2 regions of the Cellulosimicrobium sp. NPDC057862 genome follow, and region 2 is predicted to be linked to the other one. Evidence: predicted binding sites of a transcription regulator. Region 2 holds the regulator's gene; the other holds the start of a gene.
The links. The regulator Rex, encoded in region 2, represses fermentation and respiration genes when NADH is low (regulators of the CRP and FNR family bind a similar motif). The targets are predictions, from matches to a motif close to CTTGTGAANNNNTTCACAAG.
Positions count from the first base shown of each region.

Region 1: a site for Rex is predicted at 2,781-2,800, ahead of adhE (bifunctional acetaldehyde-CoA/alcohol dehydrogenase). Genes of this name have one in related genera too.

Region 1 is NZ_JBHVMH010000024.1:42,751-52,501, reverse strand. It holds gene ACFVN3_RS19335 (hypothetical protein) at 109-444, shown strand; gene ACFVN3_RS19330 (prolyl oligopeptidase family protein) at 452-2,680, opposite strand; gene adhE (bifunctional acetaldehyde-CoA/alcohol dehydrogenase) at 2,890-5,634, shown strand; gene ACFVN3_RS19320 (response regulator) at 5,749-6,492, opposite strand; gene ACFVN3_RS19315 (sensor histidine kinase) at 6,489-7,712, opposite strand; gene ACFVN3_RS19310 (M15 family metallopeptidase) at 7,909-8,487, shown strand; gene ACFVN3_RS19305 (alpha/beta fold hydrolase) at 8,506-9,459, opposite strand; gene ACFVN3_RS19300 (helix-turn-helix transcriptional regulator) at 9,573-9,751, shown strand, end outside.
Region 2 is NZ_JBHVMH010000002.1:42,432-52,182, reverse strand. It holds gene ACFVN3_RS03030 (TrkH family potassium uptake protein) at 1-433, opposite strand, end outside; gene ACFVN3_RS03025 (acetoin utilization protein AcuC) at 600-1,829, shown strand; gene ACFVN3_RS03020 (30S ribosomal protein bS22) at 2,053-2,151, shown strand; gene ACFVN3_RS03015 (HAD family hydrolase) at 2,654-3,535, opposite strand; gene ACFVN3_RS03010 (glutaredoxin family protein) at 3,597-3,890, shown strand; gene ACFVN3_RS03005 (redox-sensing transcriptional repressor Rex) at 3,950-4,624, shown strand; gene ACFVN3_RS03000 (YceI family protein) at 4,750-5,301, opposite strand; gene ACFVN3_RS02995 (MarR family winged helix-turn-helix transcriptional regulator) at 5,473-6,003, shown strand; gene ACFVN3_RS02990 (histidine phosphatase family protein) at 6,074-6,745, shown strand; gene ACFVN3_RS02985 (TlpA family protein disulfide reductase) at 6,873-7,505, shown strand; gene ACFVN3_RS02980 (cytochrome c biogenesis CcdA family protein) at 7,616-8,371, shown strand; gene ACFVN3_RS02975 (cytochrome c biogenesis protein ResB) at 8,373-9,751, shown strand, end outside.

The sequences.
Region 1 (9,751 bases), on a different contig from region 2:
GCGCTCCTCGGGAACTGCCCGGAACGTCCCCGCGTCGTCCCCGGTCGCGGTGCGCCGACGGCGGTAGGTTGCCGACGAGAGTGGGTCGGTCGAGCGCAGGGGGAAGAGATGAACGGTCGTCGGTACGGGCGCGCGTGGGTCGTCGCGGTCGCGGTCGTCTGCGTGGGGGCGGTGCTGTCGGCGTGCGACGGCGGCGGGGACCTGGAGGTCGCCAACGACAGCGGGGGTGACGTGATCGTCCGTACGGGGGACGAGGAGGCCGAGGTGACCGCCGACGGCGGCGTCGTGCTCCTCGACTACGGCTGCACGCCGGGTGCCGTGACGGTCGTGCGGGCGTCGGGCGCCGAGGAGGTCGTCGACGGGCCGGTGTGCCCGGACCAGAGGATCGTGGTCCGCGACGACGAGGTGGTGCTGGTCCCCGTCGTCGCGGACGACGACTCCTGAGCCGGGTTCAGGCGAGGCGCTCCGCGAGGAAGCGGTAGTGGACCGCGGCCATGTGCGCGGCCTGGGCGTTGTTCGCCGCGCCGCCGTGACCGCCCTCGATGTTCTCGTAGTACGTGACGTCCTTGCCCTCGCCGAGCATCTTCGCGGCCAGCTTGCGCGCGTGGCCCGGGTGGACGCGGTCGTCCTTGGTCGACGTCGTGAACAGCACGGGCGGGTACTCGCGCTCCGCGTCGAACAGGTGGTACGGCGAGAAGGTGCGGATGAACTCCCACTGCTCCGGGTCGTCGGGGTCGCCGTACTCCGCGGCCCACGACGCCCCGGCGAGGAGCTTCGTGTACCGGCGCATGTCGAGCAGCGGGACGCCGACGATCACGGCGCCGAAGAGCTCGGGGTACTGCGTGAGCATGTTGCCCGCGAGGAGGCCGCCGTTGGAGCGGCCCTCCATGCCGAGGTGCTCGTGGGTCGTGATCCCGCGGGCCACGAGGTCGCGCGCGACGGCGGCGAAGTCCTCGTACGCGCGGTGCCGGTTCGCCTTGAGCGCGGCCTGGTGCCAGCCGGGGCCGTACTCGCCGCCGCCGCGGATGTTCGCGACGACGTACACGCCGCCGCGCGAGAGCCAGGCGCGGCCGAGCGCGCCGGAGTAGGCGGGGGTCAGCGAGATCTCGAACCCGCCGTACCCGTACAGCAGGGTCGGCGCGGTCCCCGCGCCGTCGTCACCGACGCCCTCGACGAGGTCCGCCCGGCCCACGACGAAGTACGGGACGCGCGTGCCGTCGGCGGACGTGGCGAAGTGCTGGGCGACGGTCATGCCGTCGGCGTCGAAGAACGCGGGGTTGGACTTGACGACCTCGGGCGTCCCGGCGTCGCCGGGGTGCTCCCCGAGAGAGAGGAGCGAGAGCGTCGTGGGCGTGAGGTAGTCGGTCGTGACGAGCCACAGGTCGTCGGTGTCGACGGGGTCGACGGCCCCGACGGCGACCGTGCCGAGCGCCGGCAGGCCGGGGATCTCGGAGCGCACCCACGGCCCGTCGGCGGTCTCCTGCCCGACGGCGGTCCCGGCGCCCCCGGGAGCGGCGGCGTCGGGCGGCGTCAGCACGTGCAGGCGGTTCTTCACGTCGTCGAGCACGTTGACCACGAGGTGGTGGCGCGTCCACGTGGCGCCGGCGAGCGACGTCGTGGCCGTGGGCTCGAACAGCACGGTGAAGCCGCGGTCGCCCGCGAGGAAGTCGTCGAACCGGGCGACGAGCAGCGAGCCCGCGCGGTAGGTCGTGCCGCCGACGGTCCAGTCGTCGCGCAGCTCGACGAGCATCCACTCGCGCCGCACGCCGACCTCGGCCGAGTCGGGCACGTCGATCTTCGTGAGGCGCTGCTCGGGCGTGCCGGTGCGCTCGGCGAGGTAGAGCTCGTCGGAGTAGAACGCCTTGGAGCGGTGCACGAAGTCGCGCTCGAAGCCGGGCGTGTGCGAGCGCCAGGCGGAGATGTACATGTCCTCCTCGGTGCCCGCGTAGACGGTCACCGCGGCGTCGAGCGGTGTGCCGCGCGTCCAGCGCTTGACGACGCGCGGGTACCCGGACGGCGTGAGCGTGCCCTCGCCGAAGTCGGTGAAGACGTAGACGGTGTCGGCGTCGATCCAGCCGAGCGAGCCCTTGGCCTCCGCGCGGTGGAAGCCGCCGTCCTCCGGAGCGACGAACCGCTTCTCGACGAGGTCGAACTCGCGGGTCACGTCGGCGTCCGAGCCGCCGGGGGAGAGCTCGACGAGCGCGTGGCGCCACGGCTCGCCCGCGGCGAGCTGCGCGGGCGTCGGGCGCAGGACGCTCGCGCCGTGCCAGACCCACGACTCGTCCTCGGACGCGGCGAGCGCGTCGAGGTCGAGCACGGTCTCCCACTCGGGGTCGTCCGTGCGGTAGGAGTCGAGGGTCGTGCGGCGCCAGAGCCCGCGCTCGTGCTGCGCGTCGCGCCAGAAGTTGTAGTACCGGTCCCCGATCTTGGAGACCTCCGGGATCTTGGCGTCGGAGTCGAGCACCTCGCGGATCGCGCGCTCCGTCGTCGCGAACTCCTCCGCCACCTCGAGCGTGTCGGCGACCTCGGCGTTGCGCGCGCGGACCCAGGCCAGGGCCTCGTCGCCCTCCACGGCCTCGAGCCAGAGGTAGGGGTCGTGGGGCGCGCCGTCGTCGGGGAGAGCGGTCTCGGTGGGGTTCTGGGGCGCGGGCGCAGGGCTCGTCGTCTGCTCGGCGGTCATGGTCCCCCACCCTACGGCGGCGCGGACGGTGGTGCGGAGGTCACCGGGGGACCGGGACCTTGGGCCTCGAACGGTCGCCGGGCCTTGTCGGACCCGGAGGCTTGTGAAAACATTCACAAGTAGAGAGACCGCTGAAGGAGCCGGGGCAATCCGGCCCCGGCAGCACCCGCGGCCCGACGCCCGGCCTGACCGGGCACCGGAGGGGACGCATGAGCGCGAAGAGCGCCGGCACGAAGGTCGAGAACCGCACCGAGGACACCCGCACGACGCAGGAGATCGACGTCCTCGTCGAGCGAGGCCGCAAGGCGCTCGACCAGTACATGAGCCTCACGCAGGAGGACGTCGACCGCATCGTCCTCAAGGCGTCCGTCGCGGGCCTGCACCAGCACGGCCACCTCGCCCAGATGGCCGTCGCCGAGACCGGGCGCGGCGTCTTCGAGGACAAGGCGACCAAGAACATCTTCGCGTGCGAGCACGTGCCCAACTCGATGGCGAACCTCAAGACGGTCGGCATCATCGGCCGCGACGAGCTCACGGGCGTCGTGGAGATCGCCGAGCCCGTCGGCGTGGTGTGCGCCGTGACGCCGGTGACCAACCCGACGTCGACCACGATCTTCAAGTCGCTCATCGCGCTCAAGACGCGCAACCCCGTCGTGTTCGCCTTCCACCCGAGCGCGCAGCGCTCGTCGGTCGAGGCGGCCCGCATCGTGCGCGACGCCGCGGTGGCGGCCGGCGCGCCCGAGGACTGCATCCAGTGGGTCGAGCACCCGTCGATCGAGGCGACCAACACGCTCATGCACCACCCGGGCGTCGCGCTCATCCTCGCCACGGGCGGCAACGGCATGGTCCGCGCGGCGTACTCGGCCGGGAAGCCCGCGCTCGGCGTCGGGGCGGGCAACGTCCCCGCCTACGTCGAGAAGAGCGCCGACCTCGGCCGTGCGATCAACGACGTCGTCATGTCGAAGGCGTTCGACAACGGCATGGTCTGCGCGTCGGAGCAGGCGCTCATCCTCGACGACGTGATCTACGACGACGCGATGCGCGAGCTGGCCCGTCTGCACGCGTACCGCACGACGCCCGCCGAGAAGGCGATGCTCGAGCGCCTCATCTTCGGCGTCGAGGCGAGCGGCGCGAACTGCGCCGGCGCCAAGCTCAACCCGAAGGTCGTCGGCAAGTCGCCCGTGTGGATCGCCCGCGAGGCCGGCTTCGAGGTCCCCGACGACACGTCGATCATCCTCGCGGAGATCGACGACGTCGGCCCGGACGAGCCGCTGAGCCGTGAGAAGCTCACGCCCGTCCTCGCGGTGCTGCGCGCGCGGGACACCGAGCACGGCGTCCGCCTCGCGGAGCGCATGGTCGAGCTCGACGGCCTGGGCCACTCGGCCGCCATCCACACCGCCGACCAGGAGCTCGTCGAGCGGTACGGCTCGCGCGTCAAGGCCGTGCGCGTGCTGTGGAACAGCCCGACGTCGCTCGGCGGCATCGGCGACATCTACAACGCGCTGCTCCCGTCGCTCACGCTCGGGTGCGGCAGCTACGGCGCGAACTCGGTGTCGAACAACGTGTCGGCGGTCAACCTCATCAACGTCAAGCGGATCGGGCGGCGCAACAACAACATGCAGTGGTTCAAGGTGCCCGCCAAGACCTACTTCGAGCCGAACTCGATCCAGTACCTCGCGCAGATGCGCGACGTGCACCGCGTCACGATCGTCACCGACAAGGTCATGAGCCGCATCGGCGTCGTCGACCGCGTGCTCGACGTCCTCGCCCGCCGGGAGGAGAAGGTCGCGATCCAGATCATCGACGCCGTCGAGCCGGAGCCGAGCGTCGGCACCGTGAACCGCGGTGCCGAGTCGATGCGGGACTTCGAGCCCGACACGATCATCGCGATCGGCGGCGGCTCGCCCATGGACGCGGCCAAGGTCATGTGGCTGCGGTACGAGCACCCGGAGATCGAGTTCTCCGACATGCGCGAGAAGTTCTTCGACGTGCGCAAGCGCGCCTACAAGTTCCCCGAGCTCGGCGGCAAGGCGAAGCTCGTGTGCATCCCGACGTCGTCGGGCACCGGCGCGGAGGTGACGCCGTTCGCGGTCATCACCGACCCGGAGACGGGCTTCAAGTACCCGCTCGCGGACTACGCGCTGACCCCGACCGTCGCGATCGTCGACCCGGTGCTCACGGACACCATGCCCGCCAAGCTCGCTGCCGACTCGGGCTTCGACGCCCTCACGCACGCGACCGAGGCGTTCGTCTCCGTGTACGCGAACGACTTCACCGACGGGCTGTGCCTCCAGGCGATCAAGATGGTCTTCGAGCACATCGAGGACTCGGTCACGCAGGGTGCGGCGGCCCCGAAGGCGCGCGAGAAGATGCACAACGCGGCGACCATCGCGGGAATGGCGTTCGGCTCGGCGATGCTCGGCATCGTGCACGCCATGGCGCACACCGTGGGCTCGACGTTCCACCTCGTGCACGGGCGCACCAACGCGGTGCTCCTGCCGCACGTGATCCGCTACAACGGCCAGGTGCCCACGAAGCTCACGAGCTGGCCCAAGTACGAGCGCTACGTGGCCCCCGAGCGCTTCCAGGAGATCGCGAAGCACCTCGGTCTCCCGGCCTCCACCCCGGAGGAGGGCGTCGAGTCGTACGCGAAGGCGGTCGAGCAGCTGCGCGCCAAGGTGGGCATCGAGTCGACGTTCGCCGCGCAGGGCGTCGACGAGACGGCGTTCCTGAGCCGCCTCGACGACCTCGCGCTCCGGTCGTTCGAGGACCAGTGCGCCCCCGCGAACCCGCGGATGCCGGTCCTGGAGGACATGCGCGACATCCTCGTCGCGGCCTACCGCGGCAGCAGCCGCGAGGTCGTGCGCGCGGAGCGGCTCGCGGCCCACGCGGCCGCGAGCGCCGAGGACGGGCAGGCGGCGACCCCGCCTGCCGAGACCGTGGCGGCCGGCTGACGCGACCAGCGACAGGGTCCGACCCCACGAAACCCGGAGCCCGACGGCGCGAGTCCCCTTCCGCCGTCGGGCTCCGTGCGTCTTCCGGGCGTCCTCTGCGCGCTCCCGGGGACGTCAGTCGCGCGTCCCCGGGCGCACGAGCCCGGCCTCGTAGGCGAGGATGACGAGCTGCACGCGGTTGGTCAGCCCGACCTTGGTGAGCAGCGAGCGCACGTGGCTCTTCACGGTCGCCTCGGTGAGGTGCAGCTCTGCGCCGATCTCGCGGTTCGACAGCCCGCGCGCGACGGCGAGCAGCACCTCGCGCTCGCGGGGTGTCGCCGCGTCCAGCCCGGTCGCGGGCGCGCCGGTCCCGGCCGCGTCGGGCGCGAGCGGCGCCGTCCGCGCGAGCTCGACGTACGTCGAGATGATGCGTCCGGTGACGGCCGGGTCGAGAAGCGAGTCGCCCGCGCGGACGCGGTGCACGGCGTCGACGAGCGTCTGCGGGTCCGCGTCCTTGAGGAGGAACCCGGCCGCCCCGGCGCGCAGCGCGCCGTACACGTACTCGTCGTCGTCGAAGGTCGTCAGGACGAGCGTGCGCACCTCGGCGAGGTCGGGGTCGGCGACGATGCGCGCGGTCGCCTCGATGCCGTCGAGCCGCGGCATGCGGACGTCCATGAGCACGACGTCGGGCCGCAGCGCGCGTGCCATCGTCACCGCGGTCTCGCCGTCCCCGGCCTCGCCGACGACGGTCACGTCCGGCTCGTTGTCGAGGATCATGCGCAGGCCGAGCCGGATCGTCGACTGGTCGTCCACGACGACGACGCGGACCGGCCCGAGCGTGTGGTCCTCCCCGGTCGTGGCGGGCGACGTCGCGCTCACGCCGCCTCCCGGGGGATGCGCGCCTCGACGGTCCAGCCGCCGCGCCCGTCCGGCCCGGCGGCCAGCTCGCCCCCGGCGGCGAGCGCGCGCTCGCGCATCGACGTCAGGCCGTGCCCCTGGCGCCCCTCGGCGCTCGGCAGGGGAGGGCCCGGGTCGTGGACGCGCAGGCGCAGGTCGGGGGCGTCGTCGGTCAGCGTCACGGTGACGTCGCGGGCGAGCGAGTGGAGCAGCACGTTGGTCAGGGCCTCCTGAGCGATGCGGACGACCGCGAGGCCGGACTCGGCGCTCGTCGTCGGCCACGGGCGGGGGAGCGTGAGGTCGACGTCGCGGCCCGCGTCGCGCAGGCGGCGCGCGGCCGCGCGGAGCTCGTCGGGTGCGCGGGCGCCGTCCGGTGTCGGCGCGAGGGCCGCCGTCCCGCCGTCCGCCTCGGTGCCGCGGCGCAGCACCTGCACGACCGAGCGCATCGCGGTCAGCGCCTGCTTGCCCTCGTCGCTGATCCAGCGCACGGCCTCGGCGGGAGCCTCGGGCTGGTTCGCCGCGACGCGGTCCGCGGCCTGCGCCCGGACGACGATCGCGGACATGTGGTGCGCGACGACGTCGTGCAGCTCGCGCGCGATGCGCGTGCGCTCGGCGAGCACGGCGCGCTCGGCCAGCTCGGCCTGGAGCGCCTGGAGCTCGGCGTTGCGCTCGCGCAGCCGGTCGGACGTCTGGGCGAGGCGGCGGAAGAAGTAGCCCGCCGCGACCGCGCCCAGGACGAGCGCGAGGGCGAGGAGGACGTCCGACGGCGACTGGGCGAGCCCGGTCCATCGTGGGAAGAACGGGGTCGGGGGGAACGTCAGGTGCGGGCGCTCCCAGAGCTGTGTCGCGAACGCCGAGAGCCCGCCCGCGAGGCCGGCGAGCGCCCACGGGACGGCGCCCGAGCGGGTCGCGGCGAACCCGGCGACCAGGAGCGGGAGGAGCTCGAACGGCGTCTGCATGGTCCACGGCAGGGCCAAGGGGTAGAGCATCGCCGTCGCCCAGAAGAGCGGCCCCGGCACGACCCGGCGCAGGGCGAGGGTCAGGACGATCCAGAGCCCCGCCACGCGGTACGACTCGGGGTGGCGGGGGTACCAGTAGTCGCCGCTCTCCATCACCGTGATGACCGCGAACCACACGAGGCCCGCGGCGAGCGCGGTCATGAGGTCCTGCGCCCACACGGGCAGACGGGTGAGCCGGTGCACCCGACCACGGTAGCCGGGGCCCGGTCCGCGCGGCACCGCCCGGGGTGGGAGAGCCCGCCGCGGACCCTCCGCCCTGGGGCGGACCGGCGTCGGGCCGGGGACGGACCCCGCGGCGCGCCCGTGCGCCGGACGGCGGGGCCGAGGAGTCGCCGTCGGGCCGATGCGACGACGGGTCGCGGCGGGCGAGCCTCGGTGCATGACCACGACACCCCTGCGCCCCGCCCGCCCTGCCCGCCACGTCCCGGGTCGTCCCGGTCCCCGCCGCGGCGCCCGCTCCGTGGCCGGCGTCCTGGTCGTCGGGGCGCTCGGAGCGGTGGGGGCGTTCACGTACCTCACCGTGACCCGCGACGGCAGCGCCGTCGCCGACCCGTCGCCCACGCTGCGCCCGCAGACCGCGACCGGTCTCGACCCCGAGCTCGAGCGCCGCTTCGACGCGGCGCGCTCCGCCGCGGACGCCGACGGCGTCGAGCTCACCCTCACGTCCGGGTGGCGCACCGCGGCCGAGCAGCAGGAGCTCGTGGACGCCGCGCTGGAGCGCTACGGCTCCGCCGAGGAGGCGCACCGCTGGGTTCTGCCACCCGAGTCGTCCGAGCACGTCGCGGGGCTCGCGATCGACGTGGGACCGACGGACGGCGCGCTGTGGCTCGAGCAGCACGGCGCGGAGTTCGGGCTGTGCCGCACCTACGCGAACGAGCTGTGGCACTTCGAGGCCGCCGCCGAGCCCGGAGGGACGTGCCCGCCGATGCACGACGACGCGTCCCACGGCTGGGGGTGACCGCGCGTCGGCCGGGTGTCACGACCTGACGGCGACCTCTCGCCGCTGGAGCCATCCGAGGATCAGGCGACTGGTCTCCTCCGGGAGCTCCTGCTGGATCCAGTGGCCGCAGTCCAGCTCCACGACCTCGACGCGCGGGACGAACGCCTCGAGGTTCGGCGCCCTCATGACCGTGTCCCGTGCGCCGTAGACCATCAGCGCGCGCTGGCGGACGACCGGGTCGACCTCCTTCATCAGCTCCCAGTTGCGGTCGACGTTGCGGTACCAGTTCACGCTCGGGGTGAAGCCCGACGCCTCGAACGCGTCGACGAACACCGCCAGCTCGGCGTCGGTCATCACCGGCTCGCCGCGCGGGGTCTCGGCGTGGGCGAGGTCGAGGAGCCACGTGCCCGGTTCCGGCTCGGAGGCGGGCTCGCTCGTGCGGTACAGGTTGCGCAGGAACCGGCGGGCGTTCGCGTCGAAGACGGCGTCCGCCACGCCCGGCCGGCGGTTGAAGTGGACGAAGTACGAGTCGCTGCCGACGACCGCCTCGATGAACGCGAGAGGCGGGACGTCGCCGGGCTCCAGGTACGGCACGCTGAGCGCGACCACCTCGTGCACGCGGGTCGGGTGCAGCACGGCAGCGCTCCACACCACGTTCGCGCCCCAGTCGTGGCCCACGAACGTGGCGTCCTCGTACCCGTAGTGGTCCAGGAGCCCGACGAGGTCGCCGGTCAGGTGCACGACGTCGTAGTCCGAGACCTCGGCGGGGCGGGACGACCTGCCGAAGCCGCGCTGGTTGGGGGCGATGACGTGGTAGCCGGCGGCGGCGAGCGCGGTCATCTGGTGGCGCCACGAGTAGGCCAGCTCGGGCCAGCCGTGGCAGAGGACGACGGGTCTGCCCGCGTTCTCCTGCCCCGCCTCGAAGACCTCGAGCTCGATGCCGTTGACGGCGACCATGGTCGGTTCCGGGAAGTCGATGGCGTGTGACACGGGTGTGGGTCCTTCCGGTGACGTGCCGATGCGCGCGGTGCGGCGATCGATCGGTGCGACCGTAGAGACCATCGCGGACAGGAGCTGTCCGCGGTGCGCGGGAGGCTGAGCACATGTCGACGGATCCCACCGGCCGCGCGCTCGCGCTGCTCTCGCTGCTCCAGACCCACCGGTTCTGGCCCTGCGCGGAGCTCGCCCGGAGGCTCGACGTGACCGAGCGGACGGTGCGCCGCGACGTGGACCGTCTCCGGGGGCTCGGGTATCCCGTCGCCGCCACCCCGGGCAGGTACGG
Region 2 (9,751 bases):
TGATGACGACCCGCACGAGCGAGCCGACCTCGCCGAGCCGCGTCGTCTTGGTCTCGGACGCCGTGAGGAGCTTCTGCGTGAGGCCGATGCGTCGCGACACGGCCATGCCGAGGATCGACGCGAGCGTCATCACGCCCAGGCCGCCGATCTTGATGCCGAGCAAGATCACGACCTGCCCGTACGTCGACCAGTACGTCCCGGTCGGGACGACGACGAGGCCCGTCACGCACACGGCGGACGTCGCGGTGAACAACGCGTCGACGAAGGGGGCCGCCCGTCCGCTCGCCGTCGCCCAGGGCGCCATGAGCAGGGCGGTGAAGACGGCGATCACCGCGGCGAAGACCGTGACGGCGAGGCGTGCGGGCGACTGCCGGGCGAGGCGGTCGACGATCTCCCGCCCCTTGAACAGGCGCCCGGTCATGCTCGTCGGCATGGAGCCTCCCTCACCACTCGCGTCACTCTGCCACGGGCCCGGTGCCCCGTCATGTCGCCGCTCCGGCGCCGGGACATCATGCCGCTTCCGGCGCCCCCGCGCCGCACCGGGGTCCGGCGACCGGTCCGTCGGGGCGGGCGCGCGGCGTCGGGCGCTACCGTGAGCCATGCCCACGACCGACCCCACGTCGTCGCCCGCCCCCACCGGTGCGGGCGCCGCGGCGCCCGGATCCTGCGTCGTGTGGAGCCCTGAGCTCCTCGGCTACGACTTCGGTCACGGCCACCCCATGGCCCCCGCCCGGCTCGACCTGACGATGAGTCTGGTGCGCGCGCTCGGTCTGCTCGGCGGCGACGCGGCGCCTACCGTCCTGCGACCCGAGCCCGCGAGCGACGACGTGCTGGAGCTCGTGCACGACCCCGAGTACGTCGCGGCCGTGCGCGCGGCGTCCGAGCACGGGACGCCCGACCCGGCCCGGGGGCTCGGCACCGAGGACGACCCGGTCTTCCCCGGGATGCACGAGGCGGCCGCCCGGATCGTCGCGGGCTCGTACGAGACGGCGGGGGAGATCGCCGCCGGCCGCGTCGGGCACGCGGTGAACGTCGCGGGGGGCATGCACCACGCGAAGGCGGGCGCGGCGTCGGGCTTCTGCGTCTACAACGACGCGGCGGTCGCGATCCGCCGCCTGCTCGACGACGGCGTCGCGCGCGTCGCCTACGTGGACCTCGACGCGCACCACGGCGACGGCGTGGAGGAGGCGTTCTGGGACGACCCGCGCGTGCTCACGGTGTCCGTCCACCAGAGCGGCGCGACGCTCTTCCCGGGGACGGGTCACCCGACCGACGTCGGGGGCGCGGGGGCGGAGGGCACCGCGGTGAACGTCGCGCTCCCGCGCCGCACGGACGGCGCCCGCTGGCTCCGCGCGGTCGACGCCGTCGTGCCGCCCGTGCTCCGCGCGTTCCGGCCCGAGGTCCTGGTGACCCAGCACGGGTGCGACGCGCACGGCGAGGACCCGTTGTCGGACCTCGACGTGTCCGTCGACGCGCAGCGCACCGCCCTGGGGTGGGTGCACGACCTCGCGCACGAGCTCACGGGCGGACGGTGGCTCGCGCTCGGCGGCGGCGGGTACGCGATCGCGCGCGTCGTGCCGCTCGTGTGGTCGGCCGTCGTGGGGGAGGTCGTGCACCGCCCCGTGGCCCCTGGGGAGCCGCTGCCCGAGGAGTGGCGCGCCCGCGTCGCCGAGGTCGCCGGGTTCGACGCGCCGCTCGCGTTCGGCCCGCCGGTCGACGTGCGGCGATGGAGCGGCGGCTACGACCCGGACGACGACGTCGACCGCGCCGTCGCGGCCACGCGCCGCGCCGTCTTCCCGCTCCTCGGTCTCGACCCGCACTTCGACTGAGGTCGTCGCCCTGACCGCCCTCGCGGGAGCGCGCGCGGGCCTCCGCGACCGTCGGCGTACCGGGGCACGAGCGCGAGCGGGTAGTCTAGGGGGCGGATTTCTCTCGTGTTGGTCGGCTCGCGGCGCCCTCGTGGTCGCCGGGGCGCCCCGATCAACCGTGGACCACACGCGGCCGGTCGACCGGTCGCCGACCGACACGCCGCTCGAGCATTGCGAGGACCGTATGGGCTCCGTCATCAAGAAGCGCCGCAAGCGCATGGCCAAGAAGAAGCACCGCAAGCTGCTTCGCAAGACGCGTCACCAGCGTCGCAACAAGAAGTGACGTCGCGCGCGTCCTGACGCGCCGACCCGCCGTCGAGCCCGGCCCCTCCCGAGGGGACCGGGCTCGACGCGTCTCCGACGGTCGCACGAGGTAGAGCCCTGGTCGGCTGAGATAGAGCCCTGGTCGGCCGAGGTAGAGCCCCGGTCGGCCGAGGTAGAGCCCCGGTTGGCCGAGGTAGAGCCGTGGTTGGACGAGGTAGAGCCCCGGTCGTGCCCGACGGCGGTGGTTCGCCTCCCTGGGTCGGTCGCCCCTCCCCGGGCCCTGGCGGTACGGGTGAGGGAGCACCGCGAGCAGTGGCCCGAGGTGCGCGACGACCCGGGTGAGACCCCGCCCACCCCACCCAGCCCCACGCCGTCGGGCACTAGAACCAGGCCTCTACCTCGCCGGACCAGGCCTCTACCTCGCCGGACCGGGGCTCTACCTCGGCGGAGCAGGGGTCTACCTCGCGTGACCCGGGTTCTCCGTTGCGGGGACGAGGGTGCTGGCTCGGGGAGCGGGGTGGTCAGAGGCGGGCGATGCGGCGGTCGACGGCGCGGCGGACCGAGCGCAGGACGAGGGCGGCGGCCCAGGCGGCGCCCGCCCAGCTCGCGGTGCGGACGCTGCTGCGGGCGACGCGGCGCCGCCTGCCGCGGAACTCGCGGATGGGCCAGCCGACGTCCTGCGCGTAGCGGCGCAGCCGCGCGTCGGGGTTGATCGGGCACGGGTGCCCGACCGTCTCCATCATGGTGACGTCGTTCAGCGAGTCGCCGTACGCGGAGGACGCCGCGAGGTCGATGTCCTCGCGCTCGGCGAGGGCACGCACCCCGGCGGCCTTGGCGCGACCGTGCATCATGTCGCCCACGAGGCGGCCGGTGTAGAAGCCGTCCTCGTGCTCCGCGACGGTGCCGAGCGCGCCGGTCGTGCCGAGGCGGCGGGCGATGAGCTCGCCGATCTCGACCGGGGTCGCGGAGACGAGCCACACCTGGTGGCCGGCGGCGAGGTGCTCGTCGAGGAGGCGGCGGGTGCCGGGGTAGATGCGCAGCGACAGGACGGTGTCGTACACCTCCTCGCCGATCGCGGTGACCTCGGCGACGGAGCGCCCGGCGATGAGCGCGAGGGCGCGCGACCGGATGCGGTCGATCTGCTGCTTGTTCTCGCCGAACAGCAGGTAGCGCGCCTGGTGGACGGCGAAGCGCACGATGTCGAGCGTCGAGAAGAACTGCCGCTGGTACAGGGCGCGGGCGAGGTGGAACGACGACGCGCCACGGATGATCGTGTTGTCGACGTCGAAGAACGCGGCGGTGCGGTGCGCGGGAGCGGGCGGGGTGCGCGCGGCGGCGGGTGCGTCCTCGGGGTCCGTCGACCCGGGGGTCGGGACGGGGCCCGGACCGGAAGACGTCGCCATGACCCCACTCTAGGCGGTCTCCGGACCCTCCCGGGGGCGGGTCCCTCGTACCCTGGGAGTCGTGACCACCTCCGACGCCCCGGTCCCTCCCGTCCTCCTCTACGGCCGCGCGGGGTGCCACCTGTGCGACGACGCGCGCACGGTCGTCGAGGCGGTGTGCGCCGAGGCGGGGGTCGCGTGGGCCGAGGTGGACGTCGACGCGCCGGACGCGGACCCGGCCCTGCGCGAGCAGTACGGCGAGTACGTCCCGGTCGTGACGGTCGGCGGCGTCCAGCAGGGTTTCTGGCGGGTCGACGCCCGCCGGCTCGCGCGTGCGGTGGGTCGGATTTCGGCGGCGCGCGCGGACCTGGGATGATTCCTCCCGGTGGAGCGTGACCGTCGACGAGGACGGTCCCAGGGACGACGGGGTGACGGGTGGCTGAGCAGGTAGTCGGTGAGGTGACGGCGCCGGGTATCCCGAGCGCGACGGTGGCGCGGCTCCCGTCCTACCTGCGGGCGCTGCGGGACCTCGTGGCGAGAGGGGTGGCGACGACGTCGTCGGTCGAGCTCGCGGAGCTCTCCGGCGTGGGCCCGGCGCAGCTCCGCAAGGACCTGTCGTTCCTGGGCTCGTTCGGCACGCGCGGCGTCGGGTACGACGTCGACTCGCTCGCCCAGTACATCACCGAGGCGCTGGGGCTCGTGGACGAGCACCGCATCGCGATCGTCGGGATCGGCAACCTGGGGCACGCGCTCGCGAACTACTCGGGGTACGAGCAGCGCGGCTTCCACGTCGCGGCGCTCCTCGACGCGTCGCCGGACGTCGTCGGGACGCGGGCGGCGGGCCTCGTCGTCGAGCACGTCGACGCGCTCGAGGAGGTCGTGGAGCGCGAGAAGGTGTCGATCGTGGTCCTCGCGACGCCCGCGGCGCACGCGCAGTCCGTGGCGGACCGCGTCGTCGCGGCCGGTGTGCGGGAGATCCTCAACTTCGCGCCGCGCGCGCTCCAGGTGCCCGCGGACGTCGACGTGCGCGGCGTGGACGTCGGCAGCGAGCTCCAGATCCTCGCGTTCCACTCCCAGGCCCGCGCGCTCGCCGAGGCGCAGGACCGCTGAACGACGAAGGGCCGCGTGCTGGTGCACGCGGCCCCTCGGGCGGCACCCCTGCCGGTGGTGCAGTGTCCCGGGGAAGGCGTTCCCGGGGAAGAGGGTTCCCGGGGAAGGGTCCCGGGAGTCGGTCGTCAGCCCTGCTTGATGGCCGAGACGTCGAGCGCGATCTTGATCTTGTCGCCGACGAGCACGCCGCCGGTCTCGAGCGCCGCGTTCCAGGTCAGGCCGAACTCCTTGCGGGAGATCTCCGTCGTCGCCTCGAAGCCGGCGCGCGCGTTGCCGAACGGGTCGGTCGCGGTGCCCGCGAACTCGGTCTCGAGCTCGACCGGCTTGGTCACGCCGTTGATGGTCAGGTCGCCCGCCACGACGAAGTCGTCGCCGTCGCCGGAGATGCTGGTCGACGCGAAGCTCCACGTCGGCTTGTTCTCGGCGTCCCAGAAGTCCGCGCTGCGCAGGTGGTTGTCGCGGTTCGCGTCGCCCGTGCTCACGGACGCCGCGTCGAGCTCGGCGGTCACGGAGGTCGACTCGAGGTCGTCGCCCACGGAGATCGTGCCGGCCGTGATGGCGAGCGTGCCGCGCACCTTGGAGATGCCGGCGTGGCGGACCGTGAAGGCCGCCTGCGAGTGGGACGAGTCGAGGGCGTAGGTACCGGCGTTGAGCCCGGCGGGCAGCGGCGTGGCCATGGGTGCTCCTGAGGGGTCGTGGGTCCCGGAGGACCGAACTTGGTTGAAGGTTCAACTTCGTACGAGCGTATCAACAGCAGGGGGTGATCCGTCTATTCCCGGTGGGGTGGAAGAATGTTCCGCGAGGTTCCGCCCCCGAACCGCCACCTGTCCGCGAGCGCCCGAGGACCTATGACCAGCAACGACGTCGACGCCCAGCCGACGACGACCACCGGCAGCACCACCGCGACCGCGGGCGAGGAGCCTCGCTGGCTCGACGCCGAGCAGCAGCGGTTGTGGCGCGCCTACCTCGACGGGACCGTGCGCTTCATCGAGTCGCTGGGGCGCGACCACGAGGAGCGGTCGGACGTCTCGCTCAACGAGTACGAGCTGCTCGTGCGGCTCTCGGAGAGCCCCGACCACACGCTGCGCATGTCCGCGCTCGCCGACGGGCTCGCCCGGTCCCGCAGCCGCGTCACCCACACCGTGGCGCGCATGGAGGCGCGCGGCCTGGTGCGGCGCTCGGCGAGCACGGGCGACCGTCGCGGGGTCAACTGCGCGATGACGCCCGAGGGCTACCGCGTGCTCGTGGCGTCCGCGCCGGCGCACGTCGCCGCCGTGCGCCGGTTCATGGTCGACGTGCTCACGCCGGAGCAGTTCCGCGCGCTCGGCGAGGCGATGGCCGCGGTCGCCGAGGCGTGCAAGGCGGACCGCGACTCCTGACCCGGGTCGCCCCGGGAGTCGTCGGCCCGCAGGTGCCGGTCAGAGCCCGGAGTGCGGGACACTGGTGCGTATGGTCTCCACCATCGTCCACCTCTTGCGCCACGGCGAGGTCCACAACCCCGACGGCGTCCTCTACGGCCGCATCCCCGGCTACCACCTCTCGGAGCGGGGCCACGAGATGGCCCGTCGCGTCGCCGCGCACCTCGCGGGCGAGCCCGGTCCCGACGGCGCGTCGCGCCCGCGCGCGGACCTCACCGTCGTCGTCGCGTCGCCGCTCCAGCGCGCCCAGGAGACGGCCACGCCGGCCGCCGAGGCGTTCGGCATCGAGCTCGGTACCGACGACCGGCTCATCGAGGCCGCGAACCACTTCGAGGGGATGACCTTCGGCGTCGGGGACGGGTCGCTGCGCCACCCGCAGCACTGGCGCTTCCTGTGGAACCCGTTCCGGCCGTCCTGGGGCGAGCCGTACACCGAGCAGGTCGCGCGCATGCGGGCCGCGGTCGCCGACGCCCGGGACAAGGCTGCGGGCCACGAGGCCCTCCTCGTGAGCCACCAGCTCCCCGTGTGGCTCACGCGACTCAGCTTCGAGAACCGCCGCCTGTGGCACGACCCGCGCAAGCGGCAGTGCTCGCTCGCGTCGCTCACGTCGCTGCACTTCGAGGACGACCGCCTCGTCGGCCTGCACTACTCCGAGCCGGTCGCCGACCTCCTCCCGGGCGCCGCGACCGTCGCGGGGGCGTGACGTCGGTCATGTCCGTCCTCGGCACCGCGGCCCCGGCGCCCGAACCGTCCCGTTCGGGAGTGGCGGAGGTCACGTCTCTCAGGTGGCGTCCAGGAACCCCGGGCAGGGTGCCTCCCGTGATGACGCTGTGACCGCCAGCTCGCGCGCGCGTGCCGTGCGCGCCCTCCCGCCCGTCCGTCGCGTGCTGACCGCGGGCGTCGCGGTCGCCGCGACGCTCGGCCTCGCGGCGTGCGCCCAGGACTCCGGCGCGACGACGGACGTCGTCGGGCAGGGCTACGTCTCCGGCGACGGCTCGGTCCGCACCTGGGACGCCGGCGAGCGGGGCGACGTCGTCGCGCTCACCGGCACCGACTACGAGGGCGAGCAGGTCGACACCAGCGCCTGGCTGGGCGACGTCGTCGTCCTCAACACCTGGTACGCCGCGTGCGCGCCGTGCCGCGCCGAGGCGCCCGACCTCGTGGCGCTCGCGAACGACCGCGCCGACGACGGCGTCCAGGTGCTCGGCATCAACACGACCGACGAGGCGGGCGCCGCGCAGGCGTTCCAGCGCCGGTTCGAGGTGCCCTACCCGTCGATCGACGACCGCAGCGGCGAGGTCGTCGCGGCGCTCTCCGGCACCGTGCCGCTCCAGGCCGTGCCCTCGACGGTCGTGCTCGACCGCGAGGGCCGCGTCGCGGCGCGCGTCATCGGGCTCGCCGAGGGCTCGACCCTGGACGCGCTCGTCGACGACGTGCTCGACGAGGACGAGGCGGCCGGCTGACCGTGGTCACCCTCGCGTCCCTCGCCGCCACCGTCCCCGCCGCCGCGCTCCCCGCGGCGGCCGCGACGAGCGTCGGCGACACGTTCGCCGCGACGGTCTGGAGCGGGTCGATGCTGCTGGCGGTCCCGGTGGCGATCCTGGCGGGGCTCGTCTCCTTCGCGTCGCCGTGCGTGCTGCCGCTCGTGCCCGGCTACGTCGGCTACGTCTCGGGCATGGCCGCGGCGAACGCCGGGAGCGGGCGCGGCACGTCCGGGGGGACGACGACGGCCACCCGGGTCGCGGCGCCGAGCCGCGGCCGGGTCCTCGCGGGAGTCGGGCTCTTCGTCGCCGGGTTCACCCTGGTCTTCGTCGCCCTCATGGTCGCGGCCGGCGCGATCGGCGTGCACCTGGTCCGCTGGGAGGACGTCATCACGCGCGTCCTGGGCGTGGTCGTCATCCTCATGGGGCTCGCCTTCATGGGCGCGGTCCCGTTCCTCCAGCGCGAGCGGCGCCTGCACCTGAGCCCTCAGGCCGGGCTGTGGGGAGCGCCGCTGCTCGGCATCGTGTTCGGGCTCGGCTGGACGCCGTGCCTCGGTCCGACGCTCGTCGCCGTGCAGTCGCTGTCGCTGAACGAGGCCTCTGCGGGCCGTGGCGCGATCCTCGGGGTCGCCTACTGCCTCGGTCTCGGTGTGCCGTTCCTGCTCATCGCGCTCGGCCTGCAGAGCTCGCAGCGCATGCTCGGCTTCCTGCGCCGGCACCGTCTCGCGATCATGCGGATCGGCGGCGGGCTGCTCGTGCTCATCGGCCTCGCGCTGGTCACGGGTCTGTGGACGACGTGGACGTCGACCATGCAGGGCTGGATCGACGGCTACGTGACGGTGGTGTGAGATGACCGAGCGCACCGGCCAGGCCGAGAGGTCAGAAGAGCGTCCGACGACGCCGACGGGCTACCGCCCCGAGGGCATCGACGACGCGTTCTCCGCGGGCGACGGCCCGGGGGACCGGACGCCGTCGGGTGGTGGGGGCGGCGCAGGAGGCGACGGCGGCCCGGCCCTCCCGAGGCTCGGATGGCGAGGAACGCTGCGCTGGACGTGGCGCCAGCTCACGAGCATGCGCGTCGCGCTCATGCTGCTCATGCTGCTCGCGGTCGCGGCGGTGCCCGGGTCGGTCCTGCCGCAGCGCCCGCAGGACCCGGCGGCCGTGCTGCGCTACCTCCAGGAGAACCCGACGACGGGGGAGTGGCTCGACCGGCTCGGCTTCTTCGACGTCTACGCCTCGGTGTGGTTCTCGGCCATCTACATCCTGCTGTTCGTCTCGCTCGTCGGGTGCATCCTGCCGCGCACGAAGGCGCACTGGCAGGCGCTGCGCACGCGGCCCCCGCGCACGCCGCGGCGCTTCGACCGCTTCCCCGCGCAGGGTCGCGCCGTCACCGACGCGTCGCCGGACGACGTCGTCGCGGCCGCGAGCACCCATCTGCGCGGGAGGTTGCGCTGGCTGCCGACGTTCCGCGTCGACACGGGCGCCGAGGAGGCCGCCCCGGCGCGGGGCCGCGCCGCCGCGCGACCCGCGGCGCGCACGGTGTCGGCCGAGCGGGGCTACGTGCGCGAGACCGGCAACCTGCTGTTCCACCTCTCGCTCGTCGGCCTCCTGGTCGCCGTCGCGACGGGCCAGCTCCTCCACTACCGCGGCCAGGCGATCGTCACGGAGGGCCGCGGGTTCGCGAACGCCGTCGTCGACTACGACACGTTCGAGAACGGCGCGTGGTTCCGGCCGTCGTCGCTCGTGCCGTTCTCGATGACGCTCGACGCGTTCGAGTCGGAGTTCGCCCAGGACTCGGTCGCGTTCGCGCAGTCGCGCGACTTCACCGCGACGGTCACGGTGCGCGACCCCGACGGCACGACCCACGAGGAGACCATCAAGGTCAACCACCCGCTCACCGCGGGCGGCGCCAAGATCTACCTCCAGGGCAACGGGTTCGCGCCCGAGGTCACGGTGCACGACGCCGACGGCGAGGTCGCGTTCTCCGGCCGCGTGCCGTTCCTGCCCGAGGACACGATGTACACCTCGCGGGGCGTCATCAAGGTGCCCGACGTGTCCTCCGGCCTCGACCAGATCGGCCTCGTCGGGTACTTCCTCCCGACGGCCCAGCTCAGCGAGGACGGCGAGACCGCGGCGTCGGTGTACCCGCAGCCGATCAACCCGCTGCTCGTGCTCGAGGTCTACCGCGGCGACCTCGGCCTCGACGAGGGCCTGCCGCAGAACGTCTA